4 regions of the Idiomarina sp. D18 genome follow, and region 2 is predicted to be linked to each of the others. Evidence: predicted binding sites of a transcription regulator. Region 2 holds the regulator's gene; each other region holds the start of a gene.
The links. Region 2 encodes sigma-54, which starts transcription at its own class of promoters, with help from an activator protein. Its sites were predicted from a motif close to GTTGGCACGNNNNTNGNNT; they were not measured.

Region 1: the regulator sigma-54 is predicted to act here: its motif matches at 1,254-1,272, upstream of AC3AP5_RS09780 (DUF2726 domain-containing protein).
Region 3: the regulator sigma-54 is predicted to act here: its motif matches at 929-947, upstream of AC3AP5_RS00530 (P-II family nitrogen regulator).
Region 4: the regulator sigma-54 is predicted to act here: its motif matches at 1,336-1,354, upstream of flhA (flagellar biosynthesis protein FlhA).

The regions. Positions count from the first base shown of each region.
Region 1 is NZ_CM173240.1:2,025,490-2,027,695, reverse strand. It holds gene AC3AP5_RS09785 (cobalamin biosynthesis protein) at 1-597, opposite strand, end outside; gene AC3AP5_RS09780 (DUF2726 domain-containing protein) at 622-1,206, opposite strand; gene folE2 (GTP cyclohydrolase FolE2) at 1,330-2,206, opposite strand, start outside.
Region 2 is NZ_CM173240.1:2,125,834-2,128,039, reverse strand. It holds gene ptsN (PTS IIA-like nitrogen regulatory protein PtsN) at 1-221, opposite strand, end outside; gene hpf (ribosome hibernation promoting factor) at 225-512, opposite strand; gene AC3AP5_RS10270 (RNA polymerase factor sigma-54) at 541-1,992, opposite strand; gene lptB (LPS export ABC transporter ATP-binding protein) at 2,022-2,206, opposite strand, start outside.
Region 3 is NZ_CM173240.1:118,820-121,025, forward strand. It holds gene AC3AP5_RS00525 (ammonium transporter family protein) at 1-541, opposite strand, end outside; gene AC3AP5_RS00530 (P-II family nitrogen regulator) at 558-896, opposite strand; gene AC3AP5_RS00535 (cysteine synthase A) at 1,129-2,187, shown strand; gene glpQ (glycerophosphodiester phosphodiesterase) at 2,184-2,206, shown strand, end outside.
Region 4 is NZ_CM173240.1:1,819,549-1,821,754, forward strand. It holds gene flhA (flagellar biosynthesis protein FlhA) at 1-1,291, opposite strand, end outside; gene AC3AP5_RS08840 (hypothetical protein) at 1,457-1,876, shown strand; gene AC3AP5_RS08845 (PulJ/GspJ family protein) at 1,867-2,206, shown strand, end outside.

The DNA.
Region 1 (2,206 bases), 100 kb from region 2:
ACCAAAGTGCTGGTAGCGTGGGGCGGGCACAGGCCATAAATGATGGCATTCGATAATTAGGCGTATCGCGAGTGCGGCGATAGGTCCCGATACGTACCAAGCAAGTAAAGGCGCGAGTACATTAACAACGAGAATCCGCAAACGAACCTCAAAAATTGCCTTGGCGAGGCCTATTTGACTGAGCTGTTCGCAGTCAAAGGGGACGAATCGACTCACGATAGCTCGAGCGGCACGTTTTTGCCCTTTATTCAGCGCCATAGCGGCGAGTTTTGTCTGATTTAATGTACGTTTGTATTTAATTGCAAACCAAAGCCAGACAACACCGGTTAGCTCATGCAATTCGGCACTCATTTGAATGATGCTCACGGGAAGCAAACATATTAGTAGCAAAAGCCCAAGCAACAAGGCTCCAGCGACAGTTTGCTGGGTGTTGCCGTGGGCTTGGTGACATACCTTATCTGTCAGAAACTTGGCAAACAAGCGGAAGATCGTCAGGGGATGCCAATGTTCTGGCAACGAAAAAAAGCGCTCAATAATGAGCGCTAATGTGGCCAGTACGATAGGGTGATAAACCCAAGAGAGCAAGTGTGCATCCATACACGAAGTCTTACAAATGTCGGCTTAAGCTGCAATAGGTGATTCATGGCCGTGCTTGCCATGGTGTTCGCCCGTTGCTGGACGTTGTTGATCACCTGGGATAGCCGCTTTAATATGCTCCGCCTGCTGAATTTTAGCGTGTATATACTGCTTTAACTCTGCCACGCGATAACCCGGTTGGGCTTTAAAGCGGAGAAATGGCAGGCCCGCAGCACCGAGCGCATTCTTCAAAAATAGATTACGTTTTTGCTGGTTCAGCTGTGGCGATGCAGGCTCGAGCTCGATCACGGCTTTGATTTCCATTGTCTCAATATCACACAATACGTAATCGAGGATTCGTTGACTTGCCTTGGTCTGCGCATCCTTTTGAGCAGCGCGAGAAAGACCGCTTTTGACGGAAACAAGATCACTCAAGCGAACTTTGGTAAAAATCCTAAAGTCGTCACTGACGGCTTTATCAAGTAATGTCAAAAATTGTGCTTCTTGTGCTGAGCAAAAAGTGACATCCTTCATCTTGTAAGGATAGGGGACATAGCTTTCTGACATGCGACTCGCAACAACAGCTACAGCAATTAATACAACAACGAACAGTAATAGAATAATTTCCATCGTGACACCTCAACAAAAGTTTGACGGATGATTTGCTGAGATATTTACTGCAACTAGTGTGCCAAAAGTAAAAAAGCTTGGCGGTTGCCAAGCTTTTTAATCGCGCATTCGATGATTTTAGCCTTATGAGCTATAACCACCTTTCACACCTTTAGTGGTCACACTCACTGCGTCATGCGCATGTAATGATTCATAATGATTAACGCGTACCCAGAAGTCTTCAAAGATAGGCATTTGAACAAGACGGTGCTGTAATCTGCGTGATGCATCTTCGCAGAACATCAAGTTCTGCCCATTTAGACGCGCAAACTCTTGCTCATCTTCACGCTTAACCGCTGCTTGAACGGGTGTCTTAAGCGCGTCTTCAATCGCATCGATCAGTGCAACAATCGGGAATTCTTCTACGCTATCGCTCAGCGCTACTTTGACTTGCGCTGTGGAGCGCTGACTGTGTGGCGTTGCAACGATGCCTTCGGTAGTCCCAAGCCATTGATGGATAGTCGCCTTATCAATATGCTCTTGCTCGGCAAACTTTGCATCGAATGCTTCTTGGATAAGTTGACGAGCCAATGCGGCAGAGCATGGGCATGTTGACGAATAGGGCACATCAACCGCCAACTCAAGATTCAGGTGACCTTCATCATAGCGACCTGTTAAACTGACCGGATAGGCTTTCCATCCTTTTTTGCGGCTAATCAGTGATTCACGACGAAGGTGATAATCAAAATCAAACTTGATGAAGGCGCGATCACTGATGTCTTGATGGCTTTCAATAAAGTCACGTAACAATTGCTTCAAAGAAGCGTGACTTAACTCACCTTCGGTTGATAGTTGATCCAAAAGAAGATAAAGGCGAGACATGTGAATGCCTTTAGCTTTTGGGTCTTTTAAATTAACAAAAGCTTCAACGTGAGCTGCAACAGGACGCTCTGATGCGTCAGAAGCTGCAACCATCATAGGTACTTCGATATTGCTCATGCCTACCCAATCTAAGGTCCCT
Region 2 (2,206 bases):
GTTGCATTCGCCAAGCGACCGTGAGGTATTGCAATCCCTAACCCTATACCCGTGCTACCGAGGCGTTCGCGATTAATTAGACTCTCAAAAATGTCATGTTTAGTAATTCCCACAAGTTTAGGAGCTGCGATGGCGCTGATAGTTTCTAACAAACGCTTTTTGCTTGCACCCTCGACTGCACATTTGGTGCAGTCGGGGCTCAAAAGATCGGACAATTGCATGATTTAGTGTTTTTTCAACTTTTCTTTGTGTTTAATCACTTGGCGATCGAGCTTGTTAATAAGCCCATCGATTGCCGCGTACATATCTTCGTGTTCTGCATCGGCGAAAATCTCTCCGCCATTGACGTGAAGCGTAGCTTCCGCTTTTTGAATCGTTTTTTCAACATTTAGGATGACGTGAACGTTGTTTATGTGGTCAAAGTGGCGCTCTAGTTTGGCAAATTTTGTATCCACGTATTCACGCAACGCGTCGGTAATATCAATGTGATGACCTGTTAGGTTGATTTGCATAACGTCTTCCTTCTACGGTTGAACAATATTAAAGCAGACTCTTCCGCTGGCTTGAAGAGGGAATATTGAGCGATTCGCGATATTTCGCGATCGTTCTCCTAGCTACTTGGATTCCCTGATCTGCGATGAGTTCAGCAATTTTGTTGTCGCTTAATGGTTTTGCGCGGTTCTCCGCGGCAACCAATTTTTTGATTAGCGCTCTTATAGCGGTACTTGAACACTCACCTCCTGTTTCGGTACTCACATGACTGGAAAAGAAGTACTTGAGTTCAAAGATGCCGCGGGGACAATGAAGGTATTTCTGAGTTGTAACGCGCGAAATCGTACTTTCGTGCATATCTACGGCTTCTGCGACATCATTCAGAACCATCGGCTTCATTGCCTCCTCACCATGCTCAAAAAAGCCTTGTTGGCGTTGAACGATACAATGTGCAACTTTAAGTAGCGTGTCGTTTCGACTCTCTAAGCTTTTTATAAACCAGCGTGCTTCCTGTGTGTGCTGCTTTATATACTGAGAGTCTGCACTTGATTTTGCCTGCCGACTCAGTGCTGCATATTCTTCGTTCACTCTTAATTTAGGTACGCTATCTGGATTTAATTCGACCACCCAACGACCATTCTTTTTAACCACGGAGATATCAGGGATAACGTATTCAGTTGGCTTTTGGTCGATTACATCTCCGGGATAAGGATTCAAGGTTTGAATCAACCGTAATGTACTTTTTAGTTCGGCCTCATCTATTCTTAGCTTGCGTTGCAGACCTTTGTAATCCCTTGCACCCATAAGTTCCATGTAATCGTTAATCAGGGTCAATGCCAGATTTTTATGGGGTGTTTCATCATTTAGTTGTTGTAATTGAATACTCAAACATTCTTGGATCGTGCGCGCCCCAACGCCGACCGGGTCAAAGCGCTGAATTCGCTTTAGCACCATAGCGACTTCTTCGACGTCAACCTCGGGGAGTGCAATGGCCTCAACGAGCTCTGTAACATCGGTCGTGAGATAACCGCGCTCATCGATAGACTCAATAATCGCGGTGGCGATAGCCGCATCCTCGTCGGTAAAGTGAGATAGCTGCATTTGCCATAACAGATGGTCATGCAGGGAGTCGTTGGTTTCGCCTTGGTAAACATCATGTTCACCATCAAATGACTGGCTAGAGCTTAAGCTGCTGGAGGGCGTGGTTGAGGTATAGGTATCGTCCCAAGTGCTGTCTAATGGTAAATCGTCAGGCAGAGATTGCTCGTTCAGCGCATCAGACGTTTCTTTTTGGCTATCGTCATTTTTAGCTTGTTGAGAAGACTCTTGAGGCGCGTCGTCGGCCTCGTTCTCTACCTCAAGTAAGGGGTTACTATCTAAGGCTTCTTGAATCTCAGCTTGTAGATCGAGCGATGAGAGTTGCAACAACCGAATGGCTTGTTGTAATTGTGGGGTCATCGTCAATTGTTGACCCATTTTTAGTTGCAAACTTTGTTTCATCTGATTATCCCGGCCTCACTTGTGCTCCGTTACAAGGTGAACTGCTCACCGAGGTAGACATCTTTAACCTGTTGGTTTGACAATACGCTATTTGCATCACCGCTGGCAATCAGTTCCCCGTGACTAACGATATAAGCATGCTCGCATACTGACAACGTTTCGCGCACGTTATGGTCGGTAATCAACACGCCTATGCCACGGTGCTTGAGGTGTT
Region 3 (2,206 bases), 760 kb from region 2:
CGGTCGGCTTGCCGTCCTTATATTTACCTCGTCGAGCGCCTAATAATAGAACACCCGCAAGCGCTGCTGATGCACCTGCCATGTGAACAATACCCGAGCCCGCAAAGTCGACAAAGCCTGCTTCAGCCAGAAATCCGCCTCCCCAGCTCCAGCTACCTTGAAAAGGATAAATAAAGGCTGACAGAACGACGGCAAAAATAAAGAACGCCAGTAATTTCATACGTTCAGCGACTGCACCAGAAACAATCGACATAGCTGTAGCGACAAACACACTTTGAAAGAAAAAGTCAGCATTGTCGGCGAAGTTGTCGGTACCACCAGCGCCATACATGAGAGTGTAGCCAATTATCAGGTAGGCGATACAGGCGAGCGCAAAAAGGACAATATTTTTAGTGAGTATCTCGGTGGTGTTTTTGCTGCGCACTAAACCCGCTTCTAGCATTGCGAAGCCGGCTGCCATCCACATGACTAATGCGCCTGACAACAAAATATATAGTGTATTTAATGCGTACTCTGTACTTGCGAGTGAAGCTGCATTCATCACGTATTCCTCCTAGCTACAGGGCTTCTTGGTCGACTTCACCGGTACGAATGCGTACACAGTGTTCGAGATGCGTCACGAAAATCTTGCCATCGCCGATGTTGCCGGTGTGGGCGGCTTCAGAGATAACCTCAACAGCCCGCTCTAGTTGGTCATCACTGACAGCAAGCTCTAGACGAATTTTGGGTAGAAAATCGACACGGTATTCAGCACCACGATAGAGTTCGGTATGACCTTTTTGACGACCAAACCCTCGTACTTCCGCGATCGTCATGCCGGTACAGCCGATATCCGCGAGTGCTTGTCGCACATCGTCTAATTTGAATGGCTTTATTAAAGCGGTAATCATTTTCATAACAGATCTCCGTTAATGTAGATAAATTGTTAATACAGGATTCGTGCCAGTAATTAAATCAAATTAAAACAAAGAGTTATGAATATCTTTGGGAAGAGTGCTCGTTAAGAAAGCATGGTTATGGTGCAGTTGCACTTCGAGGGTGCAGTTAAACAAAAGCAAATTGAGTTGAACCGAAGTTACGCAACAGGGATACTTGTATCATGCAACAGCGAAGTAGAGGACTGTACAAATGTTGGTAGGTAATCGCACCAGTGATTTAGTAGGGCAGACGGATTTGTTACGAGTGCACTCACTTTCAGAGCGCAGTGGCAGTAATATTTATTTAAAGTGTGAGTTTCAAAACCCTGGCGGCTCAATTAAGGATCGTGCTGCAAAGCAGCTGATAGAAGACGCTATGGAACGTGGTGAATTGAAGCCGGGTATGACAGTGGTCGAGGGGACTGCAGGCAATACCGGTATTGGGCTGGCATTAGTTGCCAAATCATTTGGTCTTAAAATGCTTGCGGTTATGCCCAATGATCAATCGCCAGAAAAAGAGCGCATGATTGCGTTACACGGCGGCCAGCTTAAGACGGTTGATCCAGTCCCCTTTAAAAACCCTAATCATTTTTATCATACGGCACGTCGTATCGCGGAAGAGCGTGATGACTGTTGGTGGGCTAATCAGTTTGAAAATACCAGTAATGCGCGTGCCCACTATTTGCACACTGGGCCAGAAATCTGGCAACAACTGAATGGTAACATTGATACCTTTGTTTCCGTTGCGGGTACGGGCGGCACCATCGGTGGTAACAGTCGTTATTTCAAGGAGAAAAACCCGAATATTGATGTCTGGCTTGCTGATCCGGACGGCTCTGGGATTTTTGAGTTTTTGCGAACCGGCGAGTATGTTTCGAACGGTAGTTCAATGACTGAAGGCATTGGCATCATGCGCTTGGTGGATAACTTTAAAGAAGCGCGTATCGACCATGCTGTTAACTTACCCGATCAAGATCTCATTAGTATCTCACGGTATGTGCGTGAGCAAGATGGAATCGTCTTAGGGAGTAGCTCAGCACTTAACCTGGCTGCTGCTTATGCAGCGGCGTTGAATGGTCAACGAGGACGTAACATTGTGACGTTTGCTTGCGATCTGGGCGAGCGCTCAGCCAGTAAACTCTACAACGATGATTATCTCAAGCAAAAGGGTTTAACTATTGAACCTGAGCCGATTGAACAATTAACCGAGCGCTATCAGCATTTAGGTGATCGTCTTATCGAGGTCAATTGGTCAGGAGATGACTCATGAAATGGATGCCAATGGTCGC
Region 4 (2,206 bases), 310 kb from region 2:
CCCCCATCAGCGTGATGCGATAACTGTTAGGACCGAGATCGAGGTTGTCGCGAATATGGACGGCAGGCACAAGGAAGCCAAATTCTTGCGACTGCTTTTTACGGACTCCTTTGATGCGCGATAATAGTTCGCCACCCTGACTTCGATCGACCAACGGAATTAAGCGATATCCGACTTCTAAACCGAGCGTATCCACGTGACGCACGTCGTCCCAACTGAGTTCCTTTTGCGCCAGCTGCTGTTGTTGCTCTTGCTGCTGTTGCTCAACCTGTTCAGTTTCTTGGCTCTCGGCATGACGCATTTTGTAATAAGCCGCGCCGGCCAATACAGCCGACATGGATAAAAAGGCAAAGTGCGGCATACCTGGAATAACACCCATCGCAAAGAGCACCGCACTTGAGATGACCAACACTTTAGGGTTGTTGATGAGCTGGAACACCACCGCATCACCCATATCTTTGGTGTCGTTCTCGCGCGTGATAATGATTGCTGTAGCCACAGAGAGTAAAAGTGCGGGGATCTGTGCTACCAAACCATCACCGATGGTGAGCAAGGTGTAAACCTCAATCGCCTGACCAAACGACAGGTTGTGCTGGATCATGCCAATTAAGAAACCACCCACCACGTTGATGAGCAATATTAAGATACCGGCAATGGCATCGCCCTTAACAAATTTACTGGCACCATCCATGGAGCCATAGAAGTCGGCTTCACGGGTAACATCACTTCGGCGCGCTTTGGCTTCCTCTTGATTGATTAATCCGGCATTGAGGTCAGCATCAATCGCCATTTGCTTGCCGGGCATCGCATCCAAAGTAAAACGCGCTGTCACCTCTGAGATACGCCCGGCGCCTTTAGTGATAACGATAAAATTGATAATAACCAAAATCGCAAACACCACCAAACCGACAGTATAGTTGCCACCGATAACCACACTACCGAACGCCTCAATAACACTACCGGCGGCACCGGGGCCTTCGTGACCATTCAGCAACACCACACGGGTGGAGGCCACGTTCAGTGACAGGCGCAAGACCGTGGCGATGAGTAGCACCGTAGGAAACGCGGCAAAATCGAGCGGGCGTTGGGTATAAACGGCGACCAACATCACTACGAGTGAGAGCGTGATAGAAAACGAAAACAACACGTCGAGTAAGAACGGCGGAATCGGTAGTACCACCATCGCCAATATTGCCATGACGGCGAGCGGGGTACCGAACCCTTTAATTAAGTGTGAGTTTGCCTGTGCTAACCCTTTTAAATTGTTCAGTTTTGCAGCACCACTTGCCATACTTCGTTTCCTGCGCGTCAAAAAAATGATTCTCTGCCGAACAGATACAAGTTTTATGCCAACACAATCAGCTTATCGCTTACGCTCGTATCGGATGACTCGGCTAGGTATTTCGGGTGTTTAGATTTAGCTTTGTGCGAGGTGTGATGTAAGAGGAACGAAGTGATGCCGAGTAGCTTGCTCGAATGGTCTGTCTGCTCTTTGTTGAGTTTAGTATTAATGGGCGCAGGCGTGCCCGCGATGCAAAATACCACCTCACAACTTGAGGCACGAGCGCTGGCGTTGCGCGGACTCAACTTGTTGCAAGCGTACCAAGCGCGCGCACAAGCGCAAAAACGTCATATTAAAGTGCCCCTGACATTCATTAAGCATGCGTTAGATACACGAGGGTGGCAGTTTTCGAGTAATTATGATGACGAGACGCGGCCGTTGACTTTTTATGCGCCGCAAGGATACGCCCGCGCCGGTCGTTTGAATATGCACAAAGGTGAGCTTCATTTACGCTGGGTGATTAGTGCCTTAGGTCGCGTACGCTATTGCAATGCCGGCACTGCCGAACTTCCGGGGGTTGCGACATGTGTTTAGCCCGATGTGCTGCAGCTCGCTATCGTCGTGGCATGGCGCTGATAGAGTTAATGGTGGCTTGCCTGCTAATGGCGCTGCTCGCTAGCTCATCGGTGCAAGTTATCCTTTGGCAGTTGACGACGGTAACATCGGCGCTAAAGCAAGCCCATACGCCACTTGAAATACACAGTCTGGCGTTGCAATTGGGCCGCGATATACTCGGCAGCCAGTCGATTACTTTACACTCGGGTTCCAACGGTCAGTCGTGCTATATCATCTTAACCGCAGCCGAAGATCAGGTGGGTTATCGGCTTAACGACGGTGTTTTGCAGTATCACGGTAATGCAGTTA